DNA from 2 places in the Streptomyces sp. NPDC015346 genome. Region 1 is predicted to be linked to the other one. Evidence: riboswitches for the same ligand, from Rfam matches in the RefSeq annotation. Region 1 holds a riboswitch; the other holds the start of a gene.
The links. A riboswitch is a leader RNA that binds a small molecule or an ion and turns the genes downstream of it on or off. The one in region 1 is predicted to bind thiamine pyrophosphate.
Positions count from the first base shown of each region.

Region 2: linked by a shared signal. The riboswitch ahead of ACF06X_RS19470 (thiamine ABC transporter substrate binding subunit) and the one ahead of thiC (phosphomethylpyrimidine synthase ThiC) in region 1 are both predicted to bind thiamine pyrophosphate.

Region 1 covers NZ_JBIBTW010000009.1:55,733-61,257, forward strand. The annotation lists gene ACF06X_RS28870 (IclR family transcriptional regulator) at 1-394, shown strand, start outside; gene ACF06X_RS28875 (SsgA family sporulation/cell division regulator) at 533-967, shown strand; gene ACF06X_RS28880 (YibE/F family protein) at 986-2,386, opposite strand; TPP riboswitch at 2,458-2,573, shown strand; gene thiC (phosphomethylpyrimidine synthase ThiC) at 2,567-4,369, shown strand; gene ACF06X_RS28890 (hypothetical protein) at 4,464-5,282, opposite strand; gene ACF06X_RS28895 (metallophosphoesterase) at 5,443-5,525, opposite strand, start outside.
Region 2 covers NZ_JBIBTW010000005.1:96,772-102,296, forward strand. The annotation lists gene ACF06X_RS19460 (ABC transporter ATP-binding protein) at 1-366, opposite strand, end outside; gene ACF06X_RS19465 (ABC transporter permease) at 367-1,983, opposite strand; gene ACF06X_RS19470 (thiamine ABC transporter substrate binding subunit) at 2,022-3,101, opposite strand; TPP riboswitch at 3,188-3,298, opposite strand; gene rlmN (23S rRNA (adenine(2503)-C(2))-methyltransferase RlmN) at 3,328-4,434, opposite strand; gene ACF06X_RS19480 (SDR family oxidoreductase) at 4,569-5,507, opposite strand.

The DNA.
Region 1 (5,525 bases):
CGCCCCCGCGGTGGACGAGTGGGCCGACTTCCGCGAGACGGGTCACGCCCATGCGATCGGCCAGTGCCTGCTGAGCCAACTCGATCTGAAGAGCCGTCAAGACCACCTCGACCGGCATCCGGTCGAATCCATCACTCCGTATACGGTGCGTAACCGGCGGATGCTTTTGGATCGTTTGGGCGGTATGGGGCGAATGGAACCGCTGGTGGAGCGTCAGGAATATGCGCTCGGCACGGTCTGCGCCGCCATCCCCATCACGGCCGGGTCGACGGCGGCCGCCATGGCTATTTCCCTCCCCCTTCACCAGGAAGAACGGTTGCTCCCCGCAGTCGATCGACTACAGAACGAGATCGGAAGGCTCTTCAGCTCGTTCGCTTTCTCTATCAGTATCTGAAAAATCACTCCTTGTGATCTGCTAGCGCGTACAGCACGATTGCGTCAAGAGGGCCATGGGGGATCATTCCTGGCCGTTTCGACCACAGCTTTCAGCGGCTGTGCTCACACATCTGCTTCATCTACTGCGGGGTACACGATGCGAGAGTCGGTTCAGGCCGAGGTCCTGATGAGCTTCCTGGTCTCCGAGGAGCTCTCCTTCAGAATCCCGGTGGAACTGCGATACGACAGCCGGGATCCCTACGCGGTGCGGATGACCTTCCACCTTCCCGGCGACACGCCCGTGACCTGGGCGTTCGGCCGGGAGCTGCTGATCGACGGGATCAACCGGCCGAGCGGGGACGGCGACGTCCACATCGCGCCGACCGCGCCCGAGGATCTTGCGGACGTCGCCATCCGGCTCCAGGTCGGCAGCGACCGGGCCCTGTTCCGGGTCAGCGCCCCGCCGCTGGTCGCCTTCCTCGACCGAACGGACAAGCTGGTCCCACTCGGTCAGGAACGGACGTGGGGTGACTTCGAGGACAACCTGGAGGCGGCGCTCGGCCGGATTCTCGCGGAGGAGAACGCGGGCTGAACGCCCCCGCCGGGCCGGTCACTTCGCCCGGCGCCGCCGCCCGCCCTTGGACGAACGCTTCTCCGGGGAGCCCAGAGGACCCGCTGACCCCGCGGACCCCGGGGACCCCGGGGCTCCGGCGGAGCCGGACGCCGGCCGGTCGGCGGAGACCACCAGCGCGGCCAGCGCGGTGGTGACCGGCACCGAGGCCACCAGACCGATCGAGCCCACCAGCGTCCGCACGATCTCCTCGGCGACCAGTTCGCTGTTGGCCACGGTGCCCACGCTGCTCTGCGCGATGGAGAAGAGCAGCAGCAGGGGGAGGGCCGCGCCCGCGTAGGCGAGCACCAGCGTGTTCACCACGGACGCGATGTGGTCGCGTCCGATCCGGATCCCGGCCCGGTACAGCGCCCGCGGCCCCATCCTCGGATCGGCCTGGTGCAGCTCCCACACCGCCGAGGTCTGGGTCACCGTCACATCGTCGAGGACACCGAGCGAACCGATGATGACGCCCGCGAGCAGCAGACCGGACATGTCGATGCCGGGGTACAGCCCGTGGATCAGACCGGTGTTGTCGTCCGTGTTGCCGCTCAGAGAGGCCCAGCCGATGAAGAGCGAGCCGAGCAGCCCGATCAGCAGCAGCGAGATCAGGGTCCCGAGCACCGCGACCGAGGTACGGGCCGAGAGGCCGTGGCACATGTAGAGGGCGATCAGCATGATCGCACTCGATCCGACCACCGCCACCACCAGCGGGTTCGAGCCCTGCAGGATCGCCGGCAGGATGAAGAAGGTCAGGATGAGGAAACTGACCGCGAGCGAGATGAGCGCCATCAGACCGCGCATCCGGCCCACCAGCACGACCGCCAGCGCGAAGATCAGGGCGAGCACCGTCAGCGGAACCTTGCGGTTCACGTCCGTGACCGAGTACTGCAGGTCACGCGGCGCGTCGGGGGCGTACGCCACCACCACGCCCTGCCCCTCGTCCAGCTGACGGGGAGCGTCCGGCTGCACGATCTCGACGAAGGTGCGGCCCTTGTCGTTTCCGGTGGTGACCTCGATCGTCGCCTTCTCGCACTCGCCCTGCTGGGCCGCGACCGCCTCCCGCCCCTGGGGCGTGGAGGTGTCGTCGGTCGGCGGGACCTGAGCGGCGTTCACGTCCTTGCAGTCGATCCGCTCGACCGAGACGACCTTGCCCTGCTCGGTCTGGCGGTCGAAGCCGACACCGGTGCGCTCGTGCGCCGGGGCACCGCCGGGCCACAGGACCGCGAGTCCGACCACCACGGCGGTCGCGAACGGGATCAGGACCGCGGCGATGACCTTGCGCAGATGCCGGGACACGGGCGCGGCGGGCCCGTGGCTGTGGGCGTGGCCGTGCCCGTGGCCGGCGCTCCCATGAACGTCGTGGCCGTCGGGTTCGGGGGTCTGCTGCGAGGAAGTCACCGACCGATCATCGCAAGAACGACGGGGGCCCACTGTTCAGCACGCCCGGGTTGACGCTAGCGTGGTGGCACCTTTGCACACGCGGGAGCTCGGAGCACCGGGCTGAGAGGGCGCTGAAGATTCGCTGCGCCGACCGCCGAACCTGTTACCGGGTAATGCCGGCGTAGGGAGATCGGTCTCATGACCATTCAGGACGCACGCACGCCTGCCACCAGCCAGGACGGCCAGAAAGGCGAGGACGGCCGGGTCGAGCGCAAGCCGGGTTGGCACAAGGGGTACATCGCGGGCTCGCGCCCCGATCTCCGCGTGCCGGTCCGGCAGGTGCACCTCACCAATGGCAAGGACGTGACGCTCTACGACACGTCCGGCCCGTACACCGACCCCACCATCGACACCGACGTACGGCGCGGCCTGCCGCCGCTGCGCGAGAACTGGATCATCGGCCGGGGCGACACCGAGGAGTACGCGGGCCGCCCGGTCCGCCCGGAGGACGACGGCATCAAGCACACCTCGCCGCGCGGCGGTGGGCTGAAGAACCTCGACGCGGTCTTCCCCGGCCGTCCGCGACTGCCCCGCCGGGGCCGCGGCGGCCAGGCGGTGACGCAGCTCGCGTACGCCCGCCGGGGCGAGATCACCCCGGAGATGGAGTACGTCGCGATCCGCGAGAACGTCTCCCCCGAGGTCGTACGCGAGGAGATCGCCGCGGGCCGCGCGGTGCTGCCGGCGAACGTCAACCACCCGGAGATCGAGCCGATGATCATCGGCAAGCGGTTCCTGGTGAAGGTCAACGCCAACATCGGCAACTCCGCCGTCACCTCCTCCATCGAGGAGGAGGTGGAGAAGATGACCTGGGCCACCAAGTGGGGCGCGGACACGGTCATGGACCTCTCCACCGGCCGCAACATCCACACCACCCGCGAGTGGGTGCTGCGCAACTCCCCCGTGCCGATCGGCACCGTGCCGCTCTACCAGGCCCTGGAGAAGGTCGACGGCAAGGCCGAGGAGCTGACCTGGGAGATCTACAAGGACACGGTCATCGAGCAGGCCGAGCAGGGCGTCGACTACATGACGGTGCACGCCGGCGTGCTGCTGCCGTACGTGCCCCTGACCGCCCGCCGCAAGACCGGCATCGTCTCGCGCGGCGGCTCGATCATGGCCGCCTGGTGCCTCGCGCACCACAAGGAGAACTTCCTCTACACGAACTTCGAGGAGCTCTGCGAGATCCTGGCGACGTACGACGTCACGTACTCGCTGGGCGACGGTCTGCGCCCCGGCTCGATCGCGGACGCCAACGACGAGGCGCAGTTCGCCGAGCTGCGCACGCTCGGTGAGCTGAACACGATCGCCAAGCGACACAACGTGCAGACGATGATCGAGGGCCCGGGCCACGTCCCGATGCACAAGATCAAGGAGAACATCGACCTTCAGCAGGAGATCTGCGAGGAGGCGCCGTTCTACACCCTCGGCCCGCTGACCACGGACGTCGCGCCCGCGTACGACCACATCACGTCCGGGATCGGCGCCGCGATGATCGCCTGGTGGGGCACGGCGATGCTCTGCTACGTCACGCCGAAGGAGCACCTGGGCCTGCCCAACCGCGACGACGTGAAGACCGGTGTCATCACGTACAAGATCGCGGCGCACGCGGCCGACCTGGCCAAGGGGCACCCGGGAGCGCAGGAGTGGGACGACGCCCTCTCGGACGCGCGGTTCGAGTTCCGCTGGGAGGACCAGTTCAACCTGGCGCTCGACCCGGACACGGCCCGTGAGTTCCACGACGAGACGCTGCCGGCGGAGCCCGCGAAGACCGCCCACTTCTGCTCGATGTGCGGTCCGAAGTTCTGTTCGATGAAGATCTCGCAGGACATCCGCCGGGAACACGGGGGCGACCTCAAGTCCGACGAGATCGCGGCCGGCATGGCGGAGAAGTCCGCGGAGTTCGCGGCCGCCGGCAACCGGGTCTACCTGCCGCTGGCGGAGTAGCCGGCCGCGTCCGTACGTACGGGACGGGCGCGAACCGCACGGTCATGGGGGGCCGTGCGGCACGTGCCCGCCCCGACGGGGCATCGCGTCGGGGTCACTCCGGCCGGTGCTCGGGCGGGCCGAAGTCGGGGCTGGAGAAGTCGGGGCTGGAGAACGTCGGCCGGTTGCCCGAGGAGCCCTCGCTCGGGCTGGAGAAGTCCGGGCCGCTGTAGCCGATCTTCGGTATCCGGGACGTCCGCGGGGGCGGCAGGGGCGGGGCCGGGCGGGTGTCCGGCTCGGCCAAGGCCTCCCGCAGGAAGGGCAGGATGCCCCGTTCGATCAGCGCGCGGCGCCAGGCGTCGCGGGCCCGGGACAGTTCGTCGTCCGCGTCGCCCGGGGCTGCCGCGCCCACTTCGGTGGGGCGGTTGCGCAGCGCCGTGACCAGCAGCCCGGCGGCCGCGCAGAGCAGTCCTGCGGCGGCGACGGAGCCGAAGAGCAGACCTGCCGTCAGCAGGGTCTCGGCGAACACCATCGCCGGATCGAGCACCTTCAGAACGGCGCCCACCAGCAGGAAGATCACGGCGGCCGTGCCGGAGAGCACCGGCGCGAGGACCGTGACGATCGCGACGATGCCCGCGCCCGGACCGCTCACACCGTCGCCGTCCCCGGTCAGGACCGCGTTCATGACACTCGTACCGCTGGGTGAGCGGCCTTCCTGACGGACCTTCACGAAGTGGTCGTACTCGACCGCCGCCGCGGTGGTGATCAGCGCCGTCGCGTTCAGCGCCATCGTGCGCAGCTGCTCGGTCGTGAACCGTTTCCCGACCTCGGCGAGATCCGGACGTTCGTGTGCGGTGCGCAGTGCGTCGTCGAGGATGCGCTCGAACTCGGCGCGGTCCTCGGTCAGCAGGTGCGGAGCCACGTTCATGTGCATCCCCCGATGCCCCGTCTGGCCGGATCGACCCTGGAAGAACGGGCAGTTGGGCGGAGACGGAGGAGAGCCTGCTACGGATGAGCCGATGGTATTGCGGTTACGGCACAGCGTGACAGGGGGTTTCCGGAAATCGACTTCCCCGGATGCGCAGGGTTATGCCTCAGCGCTGGAGAGGCAGTTGGACGACCAGCAGCTTTCCGGCCATCGTCACGCCGCCGTCCATGGCGATGGCCAGACCGTCCG
Region 2 (5,525 bases), on a different contig from region 1:
CGGCAGCCCGACGAGGTCGAGCAGCTCCGCGATCCGCGCACTCTGCTCGGCCCGGCCGACGCCGTGCATCCGCAGCCCGAAGGCGACGTTGCCGCCCACGTCCCGCTGCGGGAAGAGCTGATGGTCCTGGAACATCAGCCCGACCTCCCGCCGGTGCACGGGTACGCCCGCCTGGTCGGCGCCGCCGAGCAGCACCCGGCCGCCGTCCAGGGCCTGCAGCCCGGCGACGGCCCGCAGCAGCGTGGACTTCCCGCTGCCGCTCGGTCCGAGCACACACACGATCTCGTGCTCGGCGACCTCCAGGTCCACCGCGTCCAGGGCGGCGCGCTCACCGAACCGTACGGTCGCGTCCTCGATCGTCAGCATCTACAGCTCCCCCGAGGTCCGGTCGGTGCGGAGCCGTTCGAGGAGCAGCAGGGACACCGCGCACACCACCATCAGAATCGTCGAAAGGGCCATGGCCTGGCCGTAGTTGAGCTCGCCGGGCCGTCCGAGGAGGCGGGCCACGGCGACCGGCAGGGTCGGGTTGTCGGGCCGGGCGATGAAGACGGTCGCGCCGAACTCGCCGAGCGAGACGGCGAAGGCGAACCCGGCCGCGATGAGCAGGGCCCGCCGGACGAGCGGCAGGTCGACCTCCCGCCAGGCCCGCAGCGGCGAGGCACCGAGGACGGCCGCCGCCTCCCGCAGCCGTTCGTCGACGGCCCGCAGCACGGGCAGCATCGTCCGTACGACGAAGGGGACGCCGACCAGCGCCTGGGCGAGGGGCACGAGGATCCAGCTGGCCCGGAGGTCGAGCGGCGGCTCGTCGAGCGTGATGAGGAAACCGAAGCCGACGGTGACGGCGGAGACCCCGAGCGGCAGCATGAGGAGCGCGTCGAAGCCGCGTACCAGCCGCCCGGCCCGCCGGGTGAGGGCCGCGGCGGCCAGTCCGCCGATGGAGAGGGCGAGGGCGGTGGCGACGAGGGCGTACTGGAGCGAGTTGCCGATCGTGTCGGCGAGGGGCACGAGGAAGGTGCCGGAGGGGTCCACGGACCGCAGGGCCCGGTAGTAGGCGAGCCCGTATCCCTCGGAGGTGGCGAAGGAGCGCTCGACGAGGACGCCGAGCGGCAGCAGGATCAGCAGCGCGACGGAGAGCAGGACGGCTCCGAACAGCGTCCACTGGCCCGCTCCCCGGGGGCGGTGCGCGGTCTGTTCGGGCGCGACGAGTTTCAGCGCGCTCTCGCGCCGGCGCACCGTCCGGGCGTGCACGGCGAGGATCAGGCCGACGGCGGTGAACTGCACGAGGGTGAGCACGGCGGCCGTCGTCAGGTCGAAGCGGTCGACCGTCTGCCGGTAGATCTCGGTCTCCAGGGTGGAGTACGCCGGCCCGCCGAGGATCTGGACGACGGCGAAGGAGCCGGCGGTGAAGAGGAAGACCATCAGCGCCGCGGCGGCGACGGCCGGGGCGAGCGCGGGCAGGGTCACGGTCCGCCAGGCGGTCCAGCGGGAGGCGCCGAGGACGCGGGCGGCCTCCTCCTGGCGGGGGTCGAGCTGGGCCCAGAGTCCGCCGACCGTACGGACGACGACGGCGTAGTTGAAGAAGACGTGGGCGAGGAGGATCGCCCAGACGGTGGTGTCGAGGCGGACGCCCCACAGCTCGTCGAGGAGCCCGCCGCGGCCGACGAGCGCGAGGAAGGCGGTGCCGACCATGACGGTCGGCATGACGAACGGGACGGTGACGACCGCGCGCAGCAGTCCCTTGCCGGGGAAGTCGAGGCGCGCGAAGACGTACGCGCCGGGGAGTGCGACCAGCAGCGTCAGCGCGGTCGAGGCGAGCGCCTGCCAGAGCGTGAACCACAGGACGTCGAGGATCTCCGGCCGGGTCAGCGTCTCGCCGAACCGGCCGAACCGCCAGGCGCCGTCGTCCGTCCTCAGCCCGCGCTCGACGATCGAGACGACGGGCCAGGCGAAGAAGACGGCGAAGAACGCGACGGGCACGACCATGAGGCCGAGCCGCGCCGCGCTTCCCCTGACGTCGCGCCCTACTTCAGAACGAGGGACGACCACTGCTGGATCCACTGGTCACGCTTCTCGGCGATCTTCGCGGGTGCCATGGTCTGCGGCTTGTCGACGACGACACCGTGCTTCGTGAAGAGCTCGGGCAGGGTGGCGTCCTTGACGACCGGGTTGACGAACATCTGCAGCGGCATGTCGTCCTGGAACTTCTTGGAGATCAGGAAGTCGATCAGCTTCTTGCCGCCCTCGGGGTTCTTGGCCCCGTTCAGCAGGCCCGCGAACTCGGTCTGCCGGAAGCAGGTGCCGGTGGAGACGCCGGTGGGGGCCTCCTTGGGCTGCGGCTCGGCGTAGAGGACCTCGACCGGCGGGCTGGAGGCGTACGACACGACCAGCGGCCGGTCCCCCTTGGCCTTCTTGCCGCCGGCGGAGCCGGAGAACTCCTGGTTGTAGGCGAGCTCCCAGCTGTCGACGGTCTTCACGCCGTTGGCCTTGAGCTTCTTCCAGTAGTCCACCCAGCCGTCGTCGCCGTACCGGGCGGCGGTGCCGAGGAGGAAGCCGAGGCCCGGGGAGGACCGCTCGGGGTTCTCCACCACGAGCAGGTTCTTGTACTCCGGCTTCGCCAGGTCGTCGAAGGTCTGCGGGGGCGAGAGCTTCTTGTCGGCGAAGTACTTCTTGTCGTAGTTGACGCAGATGTCGCCGGAGTCGACCGGGGTGACCCGGTGCTCCTTGTCGAGCCGCAGCTCGGCGGGGACCCGGTCCAGGCCCTTCGCCTCGTACGGGACGAAGATCCCGTTGTCGAGGGCGCGGGAGAGCAGGGTGTTGTCGACGCCGAAGAAGACGTCGCCCTGCGGGGAGCCCTTGGTGAGGATCTCCTTGTTGACGGCCTCGCCGGCGTCGCCGCTCTTGAGGACCTTGACCGTGAGGCCGGTCTGCGCCGTGAACTCCGCGAGCACCTCCTTGGAGGCGTTGAAGGAGTCGTGGCTGACGAGGGTCACGGTCTTCGGCGCGGGCTCGCCGGACTTACCGGCCGCGTCCCTGATCTCCTCGGTACCGCAGGCGGCGAGGGTGGTGACGCCCAGCGCGGCGGCTACGCCCACGGCGGCCATCTTCTTGGTGCTCACTGAAATTCCTCCTGGGTGTGACCAGGAAGAGACGCGGCCCTGCCCACCCGGGGGTGGGCAGGGCGCAACAGCTCGAGTAGCGACCGAACTTCCTACCCAGAATGACCTGGGCGAGGTTCAGAGGGTCTGCGGTCCTACGGTGACCGCACTCTCAGCGCTGTGGCGCTCCCCTGTCGGAATATGGAGATGTGTTCGAGCTCAGAGTACAAGGTCAGCGTTCGGAGGCCGCCAGCTGTCCACAGGCACCGTCGATCTCCTGACCACGGGTGTCACGGACGGTGACCGGCACGCCGTGGGAGGCGATGGCCTCGACGAAGGCCTTCTCGTCCTCGGGCCGGGAGGCGGTCCACTTCGAGCCCGGGGTCGGGTTCAGCGGGATCAGGTTCACGTGCACGCGCTTGCCCTTGAGCAGCCGCCCGAGGAGGTCGCCGCGCCAGGCCTGGTCGTTGATGTCCCGGATGAGGGCGTACTCGATGGAGATCCGGCGGCCGGACTTCTCCGCGTACTCCCAAGCGGCGTCGAGGACCTCGCGGACCTTCCAGCGCGTGTTGACGGGCACGAGGGTGTCGCGCAGTTCGTCGTCGGGCGCGTGCAGCGAGACGGCGAGACGGCACTTGAAGCCCTCGTCGGCGAAGCGGAGCATCGCGGGCACGAGGCCGACGGTGGAGACGGTGATGCCGCGCTGGGAGAGGCCGAGTCCGTCGGGCTCGGGGTCGGTGAGCCGTCGGATGGCGCCGACCACGCGCTTGTAGTTGGCGAGCGGCTCGCCCATGCCCATGAAGACGATGTTGGACAGCCGCGCCGGCCCACCGGGCACCTCGCCGTCGCGCAGCGCGCGCATGCCGTCGACGATCTGGTGCACGATCTCGGCGGTCGACAGGTTCCGGTCGAGCCCGGCCTGGCCGGTGGCGCAGAACGGGCAGTTCATCCCGCAGCCGGCCTGCGAGGAGATGCACATGGTCACCCGGTCCGGGTAGCGCATGAGCACGGACTCGACGAGCGTGCCGTCGTGCAGCCGCCACAGGGTCTTACGGGTGGTGTCGTCGTCGCACGAGATGTGCCGGACCACGGACATCAGGTCCGGCAGCAGCTCGCTCCGCAGCTTCTCGCGGGAGCCCGCGGGGATGTCGGTCCACTCGGCGGGGTCGTGGGCGTACCGCGCGAAGTAGTGCGTGGACAGCTGCTTGGCGCGGAACGGCTTCTCGCCGATCGCGGCGACGGCCTCCTTGCGCTCGGCGGGCGTGAGGTCGGCGATGTGCCGCGGCGGCTTCTTGGCTCCGCGGGGCGCGACGAAAGTGAGTTCTCCGGGCTTGGGCATGGTGCTACCAGTGTCGCAGACGCGCGCGCGTGGACCGGATCCGAAGAGATCCGGCCGCAGGGAGCCCGGCCGCGGGGAGCCCGGCCGCCGGGAGGCCGGCCGCCGGGAGGCCGGCCGCCGGGAGGCCGGCCGCTTCAGGCTCCGGTGCGAGGCTCCGGCCCGCTGTGAGATTCCAGCCCGGTGCGAGGCTCCAGCTCGGTGCGCGCCCGGTCCGCCGCGCCGCCCGGGCCGAGGAGGCCGGTGGGGGCGAGGTCGGCGTCGTCGAGGCGGGGCAGGACGTGGCGGGCGTGGCGGGCGACCAGGCCGGGCAGCAGCGGGGCGGCCGCGCGCACCGCGCGGAGCCAGGGCGGCAGGTTCACGGCGGGGCGGCGGCGTTCGATGCCTCGGGCCAGGCGCTCGCCGACACCGTCGAGGGAGCGCACCCGGGAGGCGGGCCAGGCCATGTGGTGGCGCAGCTCACGCATGACGGGGTGCTCCTCGGCCGCCCGGATCATGTCGGTGTCGGTCCAGGCGAGGCGGGCCACGCCGACCGTCACGCCCAGGTGCGCGACCTCGGCCCGCAGGGCGTACGCGAACGCCTCGACGCCGGCCTTGGAGGCTCCGTACGCCGTCATCATCGGCGAGGGCGCGATCGCGGCGAGGGACGAGACCTGGAGGTAGTGGCCGCGGGTCGACCGCAGGGCGGGCAGGAAGACGCGTGCCGTGACGGCGCTGCCGAGGAGGTTGACCTCGACGATCCGGCGCCAGGTGGCGGGGTCGGTGCGGTCGAACGGGCCGCCGGCCGCGATCCCGGCGTTGGCGACGACGACGGACGCCGGCCCCAGCCGCCGGCCCACCTCGCGGGCCACGGCCCGCATCCGTTCCTCGTCGGTCACGTCGGCCGGCCAGGGGTGGGCCGTGCCGCCGGCCGCCCGGCAGCGGGCGGCCACCCGGGCGAGTCCGGCCTCCTCGTGTCCCACGAGGGCGACCCGCGCCCCTCGCCGTGCGAGGGCCAGGGCCACCTGCTCCCCCACACCGCGGGCGGCGCCCGTGACGACCGCCGTACGCCCGCGCAGTGGTGAAGCTCCGGTCATGGGTCCACCGTAGGCAGG